3 regions of the Neobacillus sp. GCM10023253 genome follow, and region 2 is predicted to be linked to each of the others. Evidence: riboswitches for the same ligand, from Rfam matches in the RefSeq annotation. Region 2 holds a riboswitch; each other region holds the start of a gene.
The links. Region 2 has a riboswitch for cobalamin ahead of ACFPA1_RS18815 (ribonucleoside-diphosphate reductase subunit alpha). Riboswitches for the same ligand answer to the same signal wherever they lie in the genome.

Region 1 (6,875 bases), on a different contig from region 2:
TGCCTTTGCCCAACCTGTCCTTAACGCTTCTCTGTGCTCATCAGGGGTTTTTGTCCATGTGAATCCTCTTCCTAGCTGTTCCATCTCAACCCCAAGCTTACGTAAGGCAATTTGTTCCCCGTACGAACGCTCTGGTGATTTTATAAATTGATAAATCTTTACTTTTAACCCTCTACCAACTGCTCGTACGGTTAAACCTATTGCTGCTGTCGTTTTTCCTTTACCGTGACCTGTGTACACAAGTGTTAAGCCTTGTTTCTTTTTGTTAACTTGTTCCATGTGTGAGCCTCCTCGTTTTGTGAAGTTTTCATTCGTCATTTTTTGAAATTCCTGCTGAGTGAAAGGTTGCCATTTCTTTTAGCATTAATGTAGCCGATTGGATAATAGAATGGGAAATGGCTGCACCTGTTCCTTCTCCAAGTCTTAGTCCTAAATCAATAATCGGCTTCTTCCCTAATAGTGAAAGGGCTGTTTTGTGACCAGGTTCAATCGATTGATGCGTGACAATCATATAGTCATCAACACCAGGAGAGATTGATTTGGCAATTAAAGCTGCAACGGTACATATAAATCCATCTACTAGAATCGGTACTCTTTTGTTCGCCGCAGCAAGCATTGCACCTGCTATTCCGGCTATCTCTAGTCCTCCCACTTTTGCAAGGATATCAATTGGATCAGTTGGATTAGGGTTTCTCCTTTCAAGTGCCTGTTTAATAATTTCGGCTTTATGTAATAAGGTTTCATCCGAAATTCCAGTCCCTTTACCTACTAGTAAAGAAATATCTCTACCGCTAAGAACAGCTAAGATGGCACTGCTTGAAGACGTATTTCCAATCCCCATCTCGCCGAGGATGAGACACTGTGCTCCTTTTTTGATGATTTGTAAGCCCTGCTGGTAACCTACTTCAATCGCTTGTTCAGCTTCTTCCCGGCTCATCGCATCCTCACGATAAAAATTGCCAGTACCATAACGAATCTTTTTATTTATTAGACTCTCATGTTCAATATCGTTTACTACGCCGATGTCGATTACCTCAAGTAAGGCACCTATTTGTCTACTAAAGACATTGATCGCAGCACCACCATTTAAAAAATTCCGAACCATTTGCTCTGTCACGGCTTGCGGATAGGCAGAAACACCTTCGTCGGTAATTCCATGATCCGCTGCAAAAACGAGGACTCCAGGTGGTGTTACACTTGGAAATGCTTCGTTTTTCATTTCTGCTAGTTCAATTGCCAATTCCTCCAGCCTCCCAAGGCTTCCGATTGGCTTTGTCAACGTATTAATATAGTCACTAACCTGTCTTCCCATTTCCTTGTTAATTTTTGGAATCGATTCGAAAAGTTTCTTCATCCTATTCTCCTCTTACTAGCTTTAAACTCTAAACATTTTTCAATCCAATTCTCAACCAGCGCTGGATTGGAGCCAAAGTGAAAATGGGTGTAGCCAGCTGCTAAGTTGTGTTGTAGATATCCTTCCTTGCTTACACCCCGCATCCCTTTCGTTTCATAGGCATGTGGCAGCTTCTCTTCGTTAGGCAAAAAGGAGGAATAATGAAATTCATGCCCTCTTGCTTTTTGGTTTTTTAGAATAAAATTGTCATTCAGACCACTAATCTCTCTGTACCCTAGAGCTTGCAAAGATGTTTTCATTTGTACCTCGCCTGGGATTACCCCAATCATTTGATACCTCTTCTTTTCCGTTGTTTCGATTGACTCGGTTAAATACATGAACCCGCCACATTCAGCAAGAGTAGGTAATCCAGCTTCAATTTCATTTTTGATAGAATCCTTTGTCATTTCATTACATTCAAGGACATGAGCGAATTCCTCTGGGAAGCCTCCTCCTATATAAAGGCCATCAACATCTTTTGGCAGTTCTTCATTAGCCAAAGGAGAAAAATAAACAATCTCTACACCATTCGCTTCCAACATTTCTAGATTCTCAGGATAATAGAAATTAAAGGCTTCATCCTTTGCAACTGCCATTTTCATGATCTTTTCTTTCTTCTGTTCAAACATGGAGGTTTTTTCACTTACAGGTAGCGGCTCAGCAACAGCTAATTCAAGCAGCTTGTCCATATCAATCGTCTCTAAAACCAAGTCTCCTAATTGATCGAAAAATGGAATAAGTTCTCCTCGTTCAATAGAAGGAATAAGTCCAAGATGTCTTTCTGGGATTTCAATGTCTAGCTCGCGTTTCAAATAGCCGATCACAGGAACATGACATTCCTGTTCAATCGCTTTTTTGACAAGCTGAAAATGTCCTTCGCTCCCAACTTTGTTGGCAATTACTGCTGCAATCTTGGGCCCTTCTGCAAACATTTGAAACCCCTTCACGATCGCCGCTGCACTTCGGGCCATACTTTCACAATTGACAACGAGCAATACAGGACTTTTGGTTATGATACTGATCTCTGCCGTACTGCCTTCATTCGTTTCCGGACTTTTCCCATCAAAAAATCCCATCACTCCTTCTATAATCGAAATATCAGCTCCACGACTTCCATGCGTGAAAATATCCAAAACTCGATCATGTGTAAGCATCCAACTGTCTAAATTACGAGAAACTCGATTGGTGACAGATTTATGATAAGAAGGGTCAATATAGTCAGGACCGCATTTAAAGCCTTGAACCGTTAAACCGCGCTTTCTTAACGCTGCCATTAAACCAATTGTCAGTGTTGTTTTTCCAACACCGCTTCCCGTACCTGCAACTACTATTCTATTGATGGACATAGCTATTCCTCCGCTTTCTGATGATTCCTTCTTTACCTCTCTTCATAGGAATTGTACGCTCCGCTATACTTTCTCCTTGAAGGATGATTTGTGGTACACCACAAACGGGGTGCACCATTACAATTGGTGTAGTACCGTAGACTTGTTGAATCAAATCTGCTCGAATGATATGCTTGGGAGCTCCAGCCGCTACTACTCTCCCATTATGTAACAGCAGCAATCGATCACAATACAGGGCTGCTATATTTAAATCATGCAGAACCGCGATAACGGTCATATCATCTTCTTGCTGCCATTCTCGAATCCGATCCATCAAAAGTACTTGATGACCAATATCGAGATAGGTGGTCGGTTCATCAAGCATTAGAAGCTTTGGCTGTTGTGCCATCGTCTTTCCAAGAGCTACTCGCTGCCGCTCCCCCCCGCTTAGGCTTTCGAGCAGGCGATCACTCAACTCAGATAACTCCATTTTCTCGATAATGGAATCGATAAGTGGTTCAATTTCTGTTTTTTCTTCACCGAGCCAATTTTGAAAAGGAAACCTCCCCATTTCGATAACCTCTCTTACCGTAAATCCAATTGGAGGTAGAGATTCCTGCTGCAATACTGCCAGCCACTTTGCTAATTCCTTGCGGGTATAAAGTTCAATCTGTTTCCCATTTAATTCAATTCTTCCGGTCGTCGCACGATCCACTCCCGACAATAGCTTTAGCAATGTAGACTTGCCGCTTCCGTTTGGTCCAATGATCCCCAAGCATTCTCCACGTTTGACAGAAAAACTAATTTCATCAAGCACAGACTGGTTATCAAACCGTTTACTTAAGCTTTCCACTTCAATAAGCATCCATCAACTTCCCCCTGTCATTTGCTTGCTTCTACGAAGTAAGTACGCAAAGAATGGAGCGCCAAGAAATGCGGTCACAACCCCGAGCGGAATCTCCGTTGGGCTAAGTAAGGTACGGGCAATCGTATCTGCCCAAAGGACATATATGGCACCGAATATCACGGACAATGGCAGTAATAATCGGTAATCCGGCCCAACTATAAGCCTCACTAAGTGTGGAACGACAAGTCCGACAAAACCAATCGTTCCTACGATTGATACTGCGGCAGCGGTGATTAGGGTGGAAACGACCAACACCACTAGCCGTGTACGTTTAATGTTGACACCTAAATGTGCTGCCTGCCGCTCTCCTAATGCAAACAAATTTAATGTACGTCCATATGACAGCAACACCACGATTCCAATTGCTAAATAAGGCATGAGTACAAAGGTAAATGACCAACCTCTTAGGGCTAAACTCCCCATCAGCCAAAAGACGATTTCATTCACCACTTGATCGGACATTGACACCATAAAGGAAACAAGTGACCCTAGAAAAGCAGAAACGACAACCCCAGATAAAATGATGGTTTCTAGTTTAAATTTGCCATGTACATTTGCTAAACGGAGTACAACAAGTAAACTAATCAGCCCTGTCACAAATGCAACCAGTGGTATCGTCCAATTACCAAATAAACTAGTATGATACCCGAATAAAATGATGAAAGCAGCACCTACCGCTGACCCAGATGCTACCCCTAATGTATACGGATCTGCTAACGGGTTGCGTAACACTCCTTGAAAGCCAGCACCAGCAAGTGATAAGCACGCCCCAACAAGAATGGCAAGAAAAACCCGTGGCAAACGAACTTTTAAAATGATTTGCTCAGCTGATTCAGGCCAGTTGGAATCTATGAGACTATGTAAAAAAGGCAGCTGGTGTAAGAGAATTCCCCAAACTTGCGAAAGCGGCAGATTAGCAGAACCAAGCGATAAACTAATGACCCCTGAGAAAAGAAGGAGAACGAAACCCGCTCCCCCCCATATTGCTAATCTTCTTTTCATTTCTTAAACGATTCCGGATAAATGGCTTCAGCGATTTGCTTCAGTGCATCTGTTATTCTCGGTCCAGGTCTGGACATAATATTTCCTTCGATCCCCGTCAGTCGACCTTCTTGAATAGCTGTAATCTTATCCCAGCCGCTTCTAGATTTAATTAATTCCTCTAGCGGTTTGCCAGACTTATCATCAACAACATTTGCGGAGTAGAGAATGACATCCGGGTTGTCCTGAATGATCTTCTCTTCATTGATGGCATTCCAGCCTTTCATATCTGAGGCAATATTAACGCCGCCAGCCATCGTAATCAGTTCATCCATAAATTCACCCTTGCCAACCGTCCAACCTGGAGAAAATTCAATATAGACTTTTTTCTTATCTTCTTCCTTAATTTTTGCAGCAGCTTCTGTTACTGTGCGAATATCCACCTTCATTTGTGCCACGAGTTCTTCTGCTTTTTCCTGAGTATCTGTAATGATACCAATTTGGATAATATTATTTAAAATATCCTCCATCTTTTTAGGCTCAGTTTTATATAACTTAAGGTCTAAACCACGAAATTTTTCAGCAATATCATCCTTCATTGAAATGCCACCGATTACTAAATCCGGATTAGCCGCTATAATGGCTTCCTCATTTGGCTTTGTCACCCCGCCTACTTTTGGCTTTGCCACTGCTTCTTTAGGGTAATCATCAAAATCAGATACACCGTAAATTTTATCGCCTAGGCCTAGAGCGAAAAGAATTTCTGTCTCCGATGGAGAGGTAGATACAATACGTTCCGGCGCCTTATCAAAAGTTATTTCAGTACCCGTCGCATCCTTCACTGTAAGCGGGTAAACGGTTGCTTTGTCCGTTACCTCTTTCGTTGCTGTTTCGGATTTTTGGTTTTTATCTGCACCTGAAGAATCTTTTGTTGTCCCACATGCGCTGATCGTCACCATCATTACTACAGTCAAAATTAATGCCAAAAACTTTCTCATTACTCAATTCTCTTCCCTTCGTTTATAGTTCGAGATGAGCTTGATATCTTGAAGTCTTTCCCATAACAACGAAAAAGCCCTGCTTCCATTCGGAAACAGGGCGCGCGAAAATCAGAAAAAATAAACATATTTATACTGATTATGCCGATCCTTTTCCGCGAAGGATTTCGTTGGCAAGCTTAATAGGCAGGTTTCCTGGCTTACGGGTAACATGACTTCCTCTCCTTCCCATTCCTTAGCTGGAACAGTGGTATTGCGAGGTTATCCCCGAATAACAGTGGCGGGACCGCGCCGGATTCACACCGGCTTCCCTTTTAACCTTATCCAATGATAAGGCACCTACTAGCTATGTCAGATTCAATTGGTCAAGCAAATTACTCAACTAGTATTATAGCAAATACTTCATGAGAAGCAAATATTTGGTTTAGGGATCAAGGAAAAGACCATGCTTACTAATTAAGAAAGGGGGCACATTTACTTCCTTCTATCATCGATTTGGGGAAAGATATTCCTAATTAAATTAACATAATATAATTATTGATTTAAGAAATAACGACTAACTGAGTCCAGTAAGCTGAACTCAGTTTGTAGTAACTATCTAATGATTAGTTTGTGAGGACATAATCGTTAAATTCTTTAACTTCTTCCGTTAACACGTCTTGTTGCAGCAAGGTGCCGCAGGAAGGACAAATTGCTTCGTGTAGTTCAGCCTTCCCAGATTCCCGGGGCTGGACATAAATCCCCAGTTCAGACATCGTTTCCACTAAATCAGCTTTTCGCTGTACGGCTCCTTCCTTCCAGTTCATATTGCTTTCGGACAGTTCATGATCGCAGAAGTTACAAGAAACTAATTTTTTGCCTGCTTTATGGACAAATTTTAACGGAACCTTTAATTTCTCCTGTTCAGAGACCTCAACTTCAGGATTCCGGCCGATCCGGTCACGACGAATGGAGCGGCGTTTTTCATGGCTTGCCTCTAAGTCAACTCTTCGTTCAGATGCATTCCAGATTACTCCATACGCTTTTTCAGCCAGATCAGGGGTAATATATTCATCCTGTAAATCTTTTTCCACTATCGCAATCGGACGCAATAACGGATCTCCGATTCCGGCCCCACCGCCTGTCACTTGCTTAAACACTGCCTTTGGTCCAAGAGGCATTCCGGCAATATGGTTGGGAAGGGTCGTATAATTGGTAAGCTCATTAGGAATTGGCAGACGTCCATGTTCAGCAATGAACTGGTTGATATCAAATTCATCAATCTTATTAAA
Region 2 (6,875 bases):
ATTTCGAATACATTCGCCAAGGTAATATTCCCCGCAGGCACCGTGGCCCGAATCCCGCCGCCATTTTGGAAAGCTATGACGGTATCAGGATTGATTGTTTTTGCTTTGGCCAGCATTCCATCCGTAATTAAGTTACCCAGATTGGTTTCAACTGTTCGGGCAGGCGGATTGCCGCCGATTAAGTCAACCGTTGTTTTACCAATCACGGTCTTTTGCATTTCTACTACAGCTGGCTTGTATTTAGTTTCGAGTATCTGTGCGGCCTCGGGGTCATCCGGGATGACATAAGCGTTATTCACTTTTTGATCAAGGTCAATAAGCTTGCCACCAAAATTTACGATTTTTCCTTTTTTATCAAATTGAACATCCAGTGTACCCAAAAATTTGCTGTATTCATTGGCTTGGACAATAACCGTTGGCTCCTTGCCGGCCTCTACCATGACCGGTTGGTCCAGTTTAGTATGGGTATGGCCGCCGACGATGATGTCAATTCCGTCGACTTCCTTGGCTAATATCAGGTCGTTATCCCCGCCGCCATCATCGTACCCGATATGAGTCAGAGCAATAATTTTGTTGACGCCTTTTTCTTTGAACGATTTGACTGCTTGTTTTGCCTCTTCTAGATAATTTTGAAAAGCCACATCAGGACCTGGGCTGGAGATGTCCACGGTTTCGGCAGTCGTCAATCCAAAAATCCCGATTCTCTCCCCGTTTACCTTTTTAATAATGCCATTGTAAATTTCGCCATTTCGCTTGGGATTGTTTTTTATTTCATCGCTAAAATACGGGCTTATATTTCCATCCTTTTTAAAATCAACGTTGGCGCTGACAAACGGGAATCCTGCCTCTTTCACAAAATTCGCCAAGGTGGCAGTTCCTTTGTCAAACTCATGGTTGCCGAATGTCATCGCGTCATAGCCCGCAAGATTCATAAACTCTAGATCCGCAAGTCCCTCATATTCGTTAAAATAAAGTGTGCCGCTAAAAACATCCCCAGCATCCAATAAAAGTGAACCTGGATGTGCTTCGCGCACTTGTTTAATAGCAGTTATCCTTCTTGCAATATTGTCTAAATGTGCATGGGTATCATTGGTGTGCATGATAGTCAACGCATAGTTGCTTTTGTCATTATTATGTAGAGTAGATTCATAAGAGGCATTAGCTTGTGCTTTTGCTGGCAGTACGGGAAGTTCTTTAGGGGCTGCAAGAGCAGCAGTGGCAGTTGTCATCATGGCGGCGGCAGTTAATACAGAGAAAAACTTACGGTAAAGCGTTTTTTGAACTTTCACCCAATCGCCTCTTTACATATAAATTTTTTACCTTGGCGTATGAAATATTACACCACTTTTATTCTAGCAAATTTTCCAAGGAATTTCCTTCCTTTTAAGATAGGACTAAAATTAAATTCAAAAATGCGAGAACTATTTTTAAATTCTCGCATTTCTTTGTTTACGAACCCAAAGCAATTCTTTGGTTGATTCGTTGTACAATAGCATCCACAAACTTCCTGCATCGCTCTAAGTCCTTCGCCTGCGGAATCACTTCAATTTTAAGAGTGGCCGCCAAGTTCGTCTGAACATAAAGCATATCCCTGAATTCATCAACTGCCCCGCAAAACCTTGGGTACCCGCTGTCGCCAGTCCCTGCTGCTCCCGTGATCATACCTCTGACCTCCAATTTTTCAAAAGCGCGGTACAGTTCCATCATTTCATATGGGATTTCCCCATTTCCCCACGTATAGGTTCCAATCACGATCGTATCAAACCTCGCTAAATCCCAAACCGGAAATTGGTCGACACGGAATAAGGCTGTATCGCTATTTATCTGTAAAAATAAACGCCACAGCAAATAGGCTAATTCCTCCGTATTCCCTGTTTTTGAAGCATATATGATGGCTATTTTCATAACTCATCGAACCCATTTGATTGGGTGACTTTGGAATAGGTCCGCGGCTTCTGCTCAAAGAAGTCAGATTTTGTTCCGTTCAGCATTTCATCACTATACACATGGATCCACGGCATCGGATTGGTCCTATCCTTGTATAAATTTTCAAGGCCAAGCTGACGCAGGCGCTTATTGGCAAGGTATTCCGTGTATTCTTCGTATTCTCCCAAATCAATCCCGTTAATATCCTTCAAAATGAATGAAGCCCACTCTTTTTCCAGCGCAACAGCTTGTCCAATCGATCGATAGACATAGTCCATATTCTCTTGGGTAAACAGCTCCGAGTTTTCAGTTAATAGAATCCGAATAAACTGGGCCATGAAGTAGGCATGCTGCATTTCATCCCGCTGAATATAGCTGATCATCGTGCTCGTTTTCAGCATTTTCTGCTGCTGGGCAAGATGATAGAAAAAGGCAAAGCCCGCATAAAAATAGATCCCCTCGAGATTTATTGAGTTTACACTTAATTCAAATAAATGTTGTGCTGTGGGCTTTTCACGAAATCGTTCATACGCATCTAAAATCAGCTGGTTCCGTTTTTGTACAATCGGGTCACTTTTCGCCTGATTAAACCGCTCATTCTGCTCTCTTAACGGAACTAGCGAGCTCAAAATATACGAATAGGATTCATTGTGGATTGCCTCTTGCTGGGCAATCACTGCAAAAATTGCTTTAAAGCTGGAATCGGTCACATAATCCATTACTTGTGTCATCGTTGGTGTTTGCAGACTGTCTAGTGATGCTAGCTGGGTATTGATCCGCAAAAATACATCTTTTTCAATGTCACTAAGCAGGTCCCATTGTTTTATGTCATCCTGCATATTAATCTCTTGAGCTTTCCAAAAATTTGATAACAAAGTTTGATATAAATCATACATCTGCGGATAAGCAATATCATTCCAATTCAGCAAACCCGACGACTGGCCATTGATGATGCCGGTTGACTTATTGGGAAACTCTGGATTCAAAAGTTTAATTTTTTTCAAAAGTTTCATCTCTATTTCCTCCTGTCAGCTATGACAAGCTTCGCATTCTTCGATTTCCGTTTGCGAAGTGCTTCTAACGTAGTACGTCGTCTTCAACCCCTGCCTCCATGCTTCCATATGAAGGTTTAACAGTTCTTTCGCCTTGATATCATGTCGGACATAAAGGTTAAAGCTGATTGCTTGGTCAATATGGCGAGCGCGGGCAGCATTTTGTTGAATGCTCCACTGCTGATCCAGCTCGTGCCTTGCCCGGCGGTAATAGAGATACGTTCGATGGTTCAAATCCGGTGCTGTTACTTTAAACTTAAAGTTTTTCTTTTCCTCCGCGAATTCAACAGAGTAAATTGGGTCAATACCGTCGGTTGAGCCTCCAATTTTAGCTGTTGATGAATTCGGAGCGATGGCCATCAACCAGCCATTCCGGAGCCCGTGCTGAGCTACCTCCTTTTTTATCTCCAGCCACCGTTCAGAGCGGTAATTTTTACGCTCAAAATACTCCCCGGTCTGCCACTCCGAACCATGGAACTGACTGTAAGCTCCTTTTTCACGGGCCAATTCCATTGAGGATCGAATGGTATAGTAGGCAATCTCCTCATAAAGCTCGTCCGCAAATTCAACAGCCCGCTCCGATTCCCAGTGTATCCCCTTCAACGCTAAAAGATGATGCCATCCAAACGTACCGAGACCGATAGCCCGGAATTTTTGATTCGTCAGCTGCGCCTGTCCTACCGAAATGGTATTTAAATCAATGACATTATCCAGCATTCTGACCTGGATACGGACCAAACGCTCCATTACCTTAGCCGGGACTGCTTTTGCAAGATTAATAGACGATAGATTACATACCACGAAATCACCAGGTTTTCGAACAATTACTACATTTCCTTCTTGATCCTGGTATTCGTTAACAATTTTCGTCGCCGACATATTTTGCGTGATTTCCGTACAAAGGTTGCTGCAGAAAATCGATGTGCGGCCCTTTCCTAATAGATGTTTATTGGGATTTTGCCGGTTGACTTCGTCCCGATAAAACATGTACGGGGTCCCTGTTTCCAATTGCACCATCATGATTCGCGCCATAATCTCCATAGCCCTATATGTTTTTCGCGGCAATAAGGGATGGTTAACAGCCTCTTCATATTTATCCCTAAAATATTTCCGGTCAATTTCATCATAAAAATCCTCTAGCCCTAGCGGATTCCCATCGGCATCTTTCCAGCCCATTACCTGCTTCACTTGATGAGGACAAAAGGTATGCCACTCGCCGATGCTTCTGCCATCCCCATCGGTCTCCTGCAGTTTTTTCATAAAAAGATCCGGCACGCAGACTCCTGTAAAAATATCATGTGCTTTCCGGCGTTCGTCCCCATTGTTCGTTTTCAAATCCAGAAATCCGTTCATCAAATCCTTATGGAATAAATCCATATAAACGGCAATCGCGCCCTGACGCTGCCCTAATTGATCAACACTTACTGCAGTGTCATTAACTAGTTTGATCCATGGTACAACACCAGAGGAATTTCCTTTAAATTTCTTAATATCAGAACCCAGTGCCCGGACTTTTCCAAAGTAAATCCCAATCCCACCGCCATCTTTGCTCAATCTAGCAATATCCCAATTGTTTAAATAGATGCCATCAAGCGAATCGTCCACCGTATCAATGAAGCAGGAAGACAGCTGGCCAAAGCTTTTTCCGGCATTCGCCAAGGTGGGTGTGGCTACAGTCATGTATAAATTGCTAAGTGCCCAGTAGGCTTCCTTCACAAGCTTTAATCGATGGTCCTTGTCCTCATTTTTCATGATTGTCATGGCAATGATCATGAAACGTTCCTGCGGTAGTTCGAAAATGTTTCGATTATGGTCCCGGGCAAGATAACGGTCTGCCAATAGGAATAACCCTATGTAATTAAATAACTCATCCCGCTCAGGATTAATCTCTTTCGCTAATTCCTCTATTTCCTCTTTCGTATATAGATTTAATAGGTCACTAGAATAAATCCCTATACTACTTAAATGTATAATTAAGCCGTGTAGATCCCCATATTTTAGTGAAGAATCATAGCCTCTATTCTCTGCTGCATGAATATAGAGTTCATACAGATATAAGCGGGCCGCAACAAAAGTCCAATCCGGCTGGTCCATTGCAATTTTGTTGACTGCATATAATAATCCCTGCTGATTTGCCTCCAATGCTGACCCATCCAGCTCCATGATTTGTTTTTGCAGCTCCATCGTATCCACTCCGTATTTATCGGATGCCTGCCTAATCGTCTCAAATACTTCCTTTATTTCTGTCTTAACCTGTGTGGTCATGTCACTTTCCTCCTAAAAAAATAAAAAATCCGCTCCGGCGAGAACCGAGCGGATGAAACGAGCACACAACAAAAGGGAATAACCAGGCCATGTCTTCCTTTTGTTGCCGTCGTTTCCTCTTCTCAATCCCCGAAGAAGTTGAAACATCTTAAGAAAGACAGGTCTCCTGACTTATGCATCACTCTACTCTAAGCCCTTCCCGTATAAGCACCTATTTTCATAAGCATTCTTATACAGTGGTTTGCTCATTTCGTCAGCATTTACAGTTGCGGGGGCAGTTCCGGCATCACACCGGATTCCCTATTAAGCCGTGTTCGGCATCTTCCCTTAAGGCTAACACAATATATAGTTTTCGATTTTACAAATCAAACAACATATAGAAAAACTAATATCAATATTAGTACATGCCCATTTTTTGGTCAAGTATTATTTTCCATCAACAACAACATTTGGTTCAACTGAAAAATTGATGCTCGGCCGCAATGTTTGCGAAATAAAGCAAGCTTTTTCAGCTCGAACTGCAATCTCTTGCAATTTTTCTGGAGAGATTCCAGAGTCACTACTAATATAAAAAACTGGGCGATGGATAATTTGTTTAAACTTCAATTTACCATCCTCCCTGTCGACAACACCCTCAGAAACAACCTCGAGTTTTTCTACCTCAATTTTTCGATTCCCCAGCATCGCCCCTAGTGTAATCATATAACAATTATTGGAAGAAGAAATAAGCAGCTCCTCTGGATTTGAACCGATTCCTGGACCCTCCATATCCGCCGGTGCCGAAACAGCGATATCAAGACCACCGTTTGTCTGAATATGCCCCTTCCCATTCCGATCTCCCTGCCAGCTGCCATTTACTTTAAAGTGAAAACTTTCCATTTTGCAAATACCCCTTTATCATTTTTTATGAAACCATCCTTATTAACCTTTCAACAAAAATTCCGAAAACCCTGCAAAAAATGACAAAAAGGAATCTTACACTTTTCAATGTAAAATTCCTCCAATTTTCCCTTTAATGTGCATGGTGATTATGATGGCGGTGGAACATTTGATGATTAGAATCCACTGCCATGATCAAAACTCCTAAGCCTATCTCCACAATCCCAACAATCATTAAAATCGGCAATAAACCGCTTCCTGTTCCAATCCAATAGACTTGGGGCCACAATAAACAGGACGAGTGCCAAGCCAAGCAGCAAGGTCGCTGCTCCTGCGAACCGATGAAGCTTAAATGCTGGAATTGCCGCCAATAAACTGCCTACTCCAATCACTGTCAACAAAACGATACCGGGAATGAAATAGTCCCTGAATGGAGTATTTTTCAAGAGCTCAACTGATAGCTTGAAACCATCTCCATCGGGCGCCACAATCAGCCCCAGTCCAACCGCAATCGCTGCAGTCCCCACCAATGTCAACACTATGCCGGCCATGTTGGATAAAACCTTCGTTTTGTCCATTTTCTCCATCTTCTTTCGTTTTGATTTGGAAAAATCGTATGGCGAATCAAAATGGAGTATTTTTCCTATCTTTATTTTACACTTATATTTGAAAAATCGTAATATTAGCAAGAAATACGTCGCAAAAAATTCTTATTTGAAACATAACCTTTTCCGCATTCTCATTTTTTTAATG
Region 3 (6,870 bases), on a different contig from region 2:
TCTTTTTTAACTTGAATATTTATAATAGGAAGAAGCAAAAAATCACACGAAGGTTAGGAGATAATTATGGACAAGCTGCGCCCAATCTGGGAATTAGTCGTCCGTTTCTGGAAAAAGAAACATTTAACTCAAATTCTATTGTTGATTTGTCTAGTAGTCGTGCTTTCAACTATTTCATATTTTGGCTGGCTCGCCTCGAGAGCGAATGTACAGTCATTAAAGGAAGGCCTTAGCCAACCGACAGTTGTTTATGATAAAAATGGCAATGTTGCTTCAAATGTTGCAACAAACCGGACAAAAGGTGTCAAAATTGAAGAGCTGCCCAAATATGTTCCGAATGCAGTGGTAGCAATAGAGGACGAGCGATTTTATGAGCATAGCGGTTTCGATATTCAAGGGATCGCCCGTGCCTTCTTCGGTAACTTATTCGCCGGAAGGATTACTGGAGGAGGAAGCACCCTTACGCAGCAGCTCACCAAAAACGCGCTGCTTTCGCCAGAACGAACCTATAAACGGAAGGCTGAGGAATTATTTTTAGCGGTAAAAATTGAACAAGTTTATACTAAAGACGAAATTCTGCAAATGTATCTGAACCAAGTTTATTTCGGCAGCGGTGCCTGGGGAATTGGCAATGCCTCAAAGAAATATTTTAATAAGGATGCCAAGGACATGACCATTAGCGAGGCGGCAATGATTGCCGGTCTTCTGCATGCGCCGAATTATCTTGATCCTTATAGAAATTATAAGGGAGCAATGGACCGAAGAGATGTCGTGTTGGGTAAAATGAAAGAACTCGGGATGATAACCACAGCCCAGTACAGCCAGGCTAAAAAAGAAAAAATCCGCCTGCATGACGGTGGTGGCAGCTTCGTAGAGCGGAAATACCCTTATTATGTTGATGCTGTTTTAAACGAAGCCATTTCCCGATACGGCCTGACACAGGATGAAATTTTAACAAGAGGCTACAGAATTTATACGGAAATGGATCAAAATTTACAGGCGGGCCTAGAAAAGGTTTATGCTAATAAATCCTTGTTTCCTAGAGGGATGGGGGGAGAAACCGTCCAAAGCGGCTCTGTCTTGATGGACCCAGCATCAGGCGGTGTGCTTGCCCTCGTTGGCGGACGCGGTGAACAAGTGTTTCGCGGCTTTAACCGGGCGACGCAATTAAAGGCGCAGCCAGGTTCTTCAATCAAACCGTTGGCCGTCTATACAGCAGCTCTTGAGGAAGGTTATACTTATTCGTCTGAGCTGGTCGATGAGCCGCTTACATTTGGCAATTACAAGCCGGAAAATTTCACAAAAACATATCAGGGCAAGGTTCCTTTGTATAAGGCTTTGGAAGACTCCTTAAATGTTCCGGCCGTATGGCTGTTGGATCAGGTTGGTTTAAACAAGGGGCTTGATACCTTGAAACGTTTCGGAATTCCTGTAGAAAAAGAAGATAGAAACCTAGCAGTTGCACTTGGTGGGATGAGTAAAGGCGTTTCCCCTCTGCAGATGGCCAATGCTTACACTGTTTTTCCAAATGGCGGGAAGCGTCAGGACAGCCATTTGATTACAAAAATTGTCGGCCCAACAGATAATATTATTGCTGAGCGGGAAGCTAAAACAACCAAAGTGACCTCCAAAAAGGTGGCAAATGAAATGACCTCCATTCTTCTAAATGTGGTTGAATCTGGAACAGGTCAAAAAGCCCGCATCCCGGGAGTACAAATTGCCGGGAAAACCGGTTCAACTCAGCTTCCGTTTGCTGATATAAACGGCACGAAGGATCAGTGGATGGTCGGCTATACGCCAAATCTGGTAGGGGCCATTTGGATTGGTTTTGACCAAACGGACCGCCAGCACTACCTGCCAAGCTCAAGTTCTTCAAATGTCGTGCCTATTTTTAGAGAAATCATGAGAACATCAACAACCTCTCTTCCAAAAGAAAATTTTGATGTTGTGTCCATAAATGCTAAGCTAGCCGGGGAAACAAACCCTGCTGCAAACATACAAGACCAGGCAGAAGAAATTGGTAAAGAATTAAATGATAGTGCCAAAAAGATTGGGAACACGATAAAAGAACAAGCACCTGAATGGAAAAAGGGTTTGGAGGAAGTACTCTATAATGTTGGCGAAAAGGTCGACTCGTTGATTCAAAAACTGCAGAGTATGCAAAAATAGCACGCCGCTTGGCGTGCTATTTATCATCTGTTAACTCGATTGGGTTTTGATGAAATGTTTTTTCCTTATGCCTTTGTAAAAGCTTTAGCAGGACTGGACCAAGAGTTAAATAAAACAAAAAGTTGCCGGCCGCATGATATAAATCAAACGGGATCCCTCTTAGGTAGTAAACCCAAAAAGCAGCCGGGCCGCCAATGATGAAAACGTTTAAGGATACCATGAATCCAAAAAACAGCCCGGTAAAACCGGCGTATACCGATAAAAGCAGATGGGGAATTTTCTCATAAAACCTTCCAATTACGCCCGATACAACGGCAACTGCTCCCCATGCTATCAGCTGCATAACAACAAAAGGACCAAAGCCCAACACCAGGTTTGAACCCAAAACCGTCAGAACTGCAATAATCAGACCAAACCTTACTCCATAAATCAAGGCAGAGCAAATTATTATAACCGTTGATGGCTGGACGTTTGGAATCATCCCCATATAAATCCTGCCAACAATACTCAAGGTTGCTAAGCACGCCATCAAGGTCATGTTTCTTAACGTTAAAAGGTTCCGCACCCTGGGCCTAAATATGGAAAGAACGCTTTCCATCACTTGTCCTCCCTATAATCAACAACATAATTCCACTCTAATGTGTCGCCAGGATTAACATCCTTTACGCCGGATGAGCGGTCTCCTTTGACTCCATTTATTCTGTAGCTCCATCCGCTGTATGGCCCTTTGTCAAACTCACGCCAGCCGCCAATACCTTTTGTATATAGCGTGGCACCTGAACCAGTAGTTTCCAGCTTTATGCCGGCCTCTTGACAGACTTGTTTTAAAACATCAGCCGCTTTCGTTTGATCGTTTATTTCAACTGACCGCGGTGCAATTAAATAGCCATCAGGCGTCTTTACTGAAACAGTTACTGTGTCTTGCTTTTTTTCTTCGACCGGTGCAGATGCTGGTGCCATACTGCCCGCTGGCTGCTGCGTTACCGTTGAAGTTTGTTTTACAGGCTGAGTAGTAATTACTTTTACGGTTGAATTCTTTCCAGCGGTATCAGATGACGTTGCTTCTGCATTTGAAACAATCCCTTCCACATTCTCTACAGTTTCGGCAGCGGTTTGCTGATCCTGCTGGACTTGTTTAACCTGTGGGGTGGTTGTTGTTGTTGTAATCGTTTTGCCCGGAGTATAGCCATATAAAGCATAGCCAATCCCGCCGATAACCAAAAGCCATGATGCAATATCACCGATGATTTTCTGCCAGCCTTTCATGGTTACACCCCCAAGAACTTTCTTCTAAGAACTAAAGCCAGTGCCCCAATAAATGCGGTAGTGCCTCCTACCTTAAGGTTATTGGAATTGATGGTACCACTTTCTTTTTCAACTTTTACCTCAACTTTGGGTTCACCCGCTGCTGTTTGAACCGCGGCAGGCTGCTGGACGACTATCACTTGCGGCTGTGAAGATGTATTTCCTGCAGCTCCAGCTGTGCCAGCATTATTGTTTGTAATGATTTCTCTAATTACCTCTTTCGTTGACTCTGGGACAGGTAATTTTGAAACGTCTGTTGTCGGCGTAACAGTCACATAATTATTGTTGTTTACTACTGTTGGTGTTGGAGCAGGTGTTGATGGTTGGGCTGGTGTTGATTCAACTGGCAGTGGTGCAGCGAAGTGAAAAAGCCTATCACCATTCTTAAATAGGTCATATGCTACTAGCGCTTGAAATGCCTGTTCAGTTGCCATTGAGTTTTCGGCTGTTTCACTTTTCAGCCATTTAAAACCATCTTCCCATGGCTGTGTCTTATATGACAGCAATGCTTTAACTGGATTAGTTGACCCCTTAACAAAATCACCTGCGGTCGGGTCAACTCCTACTGATGATAAACCAATAATTGCTTGAGAGGTAGAGTTGGCGTTATCACCACTGTAAGAATCGCCGAATTCCGCGTTAGCACCTTCTGAAGTCTTTAAGAAATTTACAGCATTATCAATATCAGCCTTTACAACAGGATCTTCTTTGTGGGCAGATAAGGCGGTAAGCGCCATACCTGTAGAATCAACGCTAGCCGTACCATCCCAGCCTGCCCATCCGCCTGTTGGCAGATCAGAGGCTGTAATCTTATCAATCAGCTTCTGCTTAGTCCATAGTGCATCAGCTGGAATATCGTACTCACCTGAATCTAAAGCGATTAAAGCGTAGATATAAGCTGTTGTAGAGGTTAATGTTGTATCACTATAAGCCTTATTAATTAGGTTCTGACCTTTATAATTTTGCGGGTTTTCCCCTAGTGCACGAAGTGCTAATATAATCTTATGCAATTCAGTACCCTTCACATCTCCTGTTAAACGAACATCTAACTTATCAAGATAAGCTGTCTTATTAGATGCTGTCAGCTTACCTGCTCTACCGAGAGTTATTATATGCCAATCTGAGTCTAATACTGACGATTGAACATGCAGTGCTGTCTTGTGAATCTGGTCTGAAACATTCTCTTCGGCGTACACATTAATTGGCAGCGAAAGGGCCAGTGCACCAATTAACATGATTGATTTAATCTTGGTTAGTTTCAATTTCTTCTCTCCCTTTCTATCTTTACCCCAAAATTGGCATAAAAAAATCCTCCTATCAGTTAGGAGGAGGTGTTATGTATGCTAAGTAACAAACGAGTGACGTTTCCTGCTTAACACTCTCCTATCCACGTAGGCATTTGTGTTTAAAAACAGGCAGGTTTCCTGGCTCATGGTCATTGCTTCCTATGTCTTCCCATCTATTAAGACAGTGACATCGTATAGGTTGCTCCCATTTACAGTGGCGGGACCGCGTTGGCTTTTAACCAACTTCCCTATTAAGCTAAGAGTCTTGTTTTAAGACTTTAGCACCTGTTTTTTAAAGATTATTTTTTTATGCTGTTATTATTATAGTAAAAGTCTGGTTCATTTGTACATGTTTTTGTTTTTGCTTTCTTTTTTATAAATCAATTTATTGAATTAAACAAGCAAGGAGCAACCCTAAAAAGGTGCCCCCTTGGCCTTCTGTTATTCAAAATTTCTTGTTAGGTTGGCCATTTCGATGGCGCCAGAAGCAGCATCCCAGCCTTTGTTGCCTGCTTTTGTACCAGCCCGCTCGATTGCCTGCTCGATTGAATCTGTGGTTAATACTCCAAAAATAACCGGAATGCCAGTATCAAGCGTGATGCGGGATACTCCTTTAGCGACTTCATTACATACGAAATCAAAATGTGGTGTGGAACCACGGATAACTGTACCTAGTGTGATAACTGCATCATATTTTTTACTGTCTGCCATTTTTTTAGCGATTAATGGAATCTCAAATGCGCCTGGAACCCACGCGACATCCACATCAGATTCATTCACTCCATGGCGCTTTAAAGCATCCTGTGCCCCAGACAATAATTTGCTTGTAATAAACTCATTAAAACGTCCTACTACAATTCCGACTTTCAGTCCTGTACCAACTAAATTTCCTTCAAAAATATGTCCCATTTCTATTCCTCCGTATTTTTAATAATGAAGCAGATGGCCTAATTTATCATGTTTGGTTTTTAAATAGCTTTCATTTTCGGGTCTCATTTCCATTTGCAGCGGTACCCGCTCGACGACTTCCAGGTCGTAGCCCTTTAGGCCCTTAATTTTACGCGGATTATTCGTTAATAGCATCATTTTTCTGATACCAAGATCTCTTAAAATTTGTGCACCAATTCCATAATCCCTTAAATCAGGCTTAAAGCCGAGTTTTTCATTTGCCTCTACCGTATCATAGCCTTGTTCCTGAAGCTGATAGGCCTTCATTTTATTAAGGAGCCCGATGCCTCTGCCTTCCTGGCGCATATACAACAGCACACCATTTCCGGCTTGTTCAATCTGCATCAGGGCGGCGTGGAGCTGCGGACCACAGTCACAGCGGTAAGACCCAAAAACATCACCCGTTAAGCATTCCGAATGAACCCTGACCAGAATTGGCTTCTCCGGGTCAATTTCACCTTTAATGAGAGCAACATGCTCTTTGTCGTCTACCATATTTGAATACCCGATTGCTTTAAAATCGCCATATTCAGTCGGCAACTTGATTTCCACTTCCCGCTTTACCAATTTATCCTTTTGATTTCGGTATTCAATTAGATCTTTGATCGTAATCATTTTCAGGCCTAGCTTATCGGCGATTTTTCTTAGCTGCGGTACCCGGGCCATCGTCCCGTCTTCATTCATGATTTCACAAATGACGCCAGCAGGCTTGGCTCCAGATAGGTTTGCAAGATCTACTGCTGCTTCTGTGTGACCTGTTCTTCTAAGGACGCCGCCTTTTTTAGCGATAAGCGGAAAAACATGGCCAGGTCGTTTAAAATCGGCAGCTTTTGACTGAGGATCAATCAAATTCATGATTGTCGCAGACCGTTCAAAGGCCGAAATACCTGTTGTAGAATTTTTATGATCAATGCTGACTGTAAAAGCAGTCCCATGCGGGTCGGTATTGTTCGCTACCATCGGCATTAAATCCAGTTTTTTTGCTAATTCTTCCTCAATCGGAACACAGACAAGGCCTCTCCCATGCGTTACCATCAAATTGATAACCTCAGGAGTCGTTTTTTCGGCAAGCGCTATGAAATCTCCTTCATTTTCCCTGTCCTCATCGTCGCAAACAATGATAACCTTCCCTTGTTTCAATTCTTCGATTGCTTCTTCAATC

Region 1: another riboswitch for cobalamin. It lies ahead of ACFPA1_RS08340 (ABC transporter substrate-binding protein); the one in region 2 lies ahead of ACFPA1_RS18815 (ribonucleoside-diphosphate reductase subunit alpha).
Region 3: another riboswitch for cobalamin. It lies ahead of ACFPA1_RS04415 (hypothetical protein); the one in region 2 lies ahead of ACFPA1_RS18815 (ribonucleoside-diphosphate reductase subunit alpha).

What each region holds. Positions count from the first base shown of each region.
Region 1 is NZ_JBHSHV010000006.1:184,650-191,524, forward strand. Features, by position in the region: gene cobO (cob(I)yrinic acid a,c-diamide adenosyltransferase) at 1-279, opposite strand, end outside; gene cobT (nicotinate-nucleotide--dimethylbenzimidazole phosphoribosyltransferase) at 308-1,354, opposite strand; gene ACFPA1_RS08325 (cobyrinate a,c-diamide synthase) at 1,351-2,739, opposite strand; gene ACFPA1_RS08330 (heme ABC transporter ATP-binding protein) at 2,726-3,583, opposite strand; gene ACFPA1_RS08335 (FecCD family ABC transporter permease) at 3,587-4,627, opposite strand; gene ACFPA1_RS08340 (ABC transporter substrate-binding protein) at 4,624-5,604, opposite strand; cobalamin riboswitch at 5,772-5,962, opposite strand; gene ACFPA1_RS08345 (hydantoinase B/oxoprolinase family protein) at 6,210-6,875, opposite strand, start outside.
Region 2 is NZ_JBHSHV010000015.1:37,117-43,991, reverse strand. Features, by position in the region: gene ACFPA1_RS18830 (bifunctional metallophosphatase/5'-nucleotidase) at 1-1,289, opposite strand, end outside; gene ACFPA1_RS18825 (flavodoxin domain-containing protein) at 1,450-1,905, opposite strand; gene ACFPA1_RS18820 (ribonucleotide-diphosphate reductase subunit beta) at 1,902-2,939, opposite strand; gene ACFPA1_RS18815 (ribonucleoside-diphosphate reductase subunit alpha) at 2,955-5,243, opposite strand; cobalamin riboswitch at 5,382-5,583, opposite strand; gene ACFPA1_RS18810 (OsmC family protein) at 5,670-6,122, opposite strand; gene ACFPA1_RS18805 (hypothetical protein) at 6,299-6,700, opposite strand.
Region 3 is NZ_JBHSHV010000003.1:833,403-840,272, reverse strand. Features, by position in the region: gene ACFPA1_RS04430 (transglycosylase domain-containing protein) at 67-2,169, shown strand; gene ACFPA1_RS04425 (ECF transporter S component) at 2,186-2,767, opposite strand; gene ACFPA1_RS04420 (DUF4430 domain-containing protein) at 2,767-3,435, opposite strand; gene ACFPA1_RS04415 (hypothetical protein) at 3,438-4,484, opposite strand; cobalamin riboswitch at 4,871-5,064, opposite strand; gene ribE (6,7-dimethyl-8-ribityllumazine synthase) at 5,202-5,669, opposite strand; gene ACFPA1_RS04405 (bifunctional 3,4-dihydroxy-2-butanone-4-phosphate synthase/GTP cyclohydrolase II) at 5,688-6,870, opposite strand, start outside.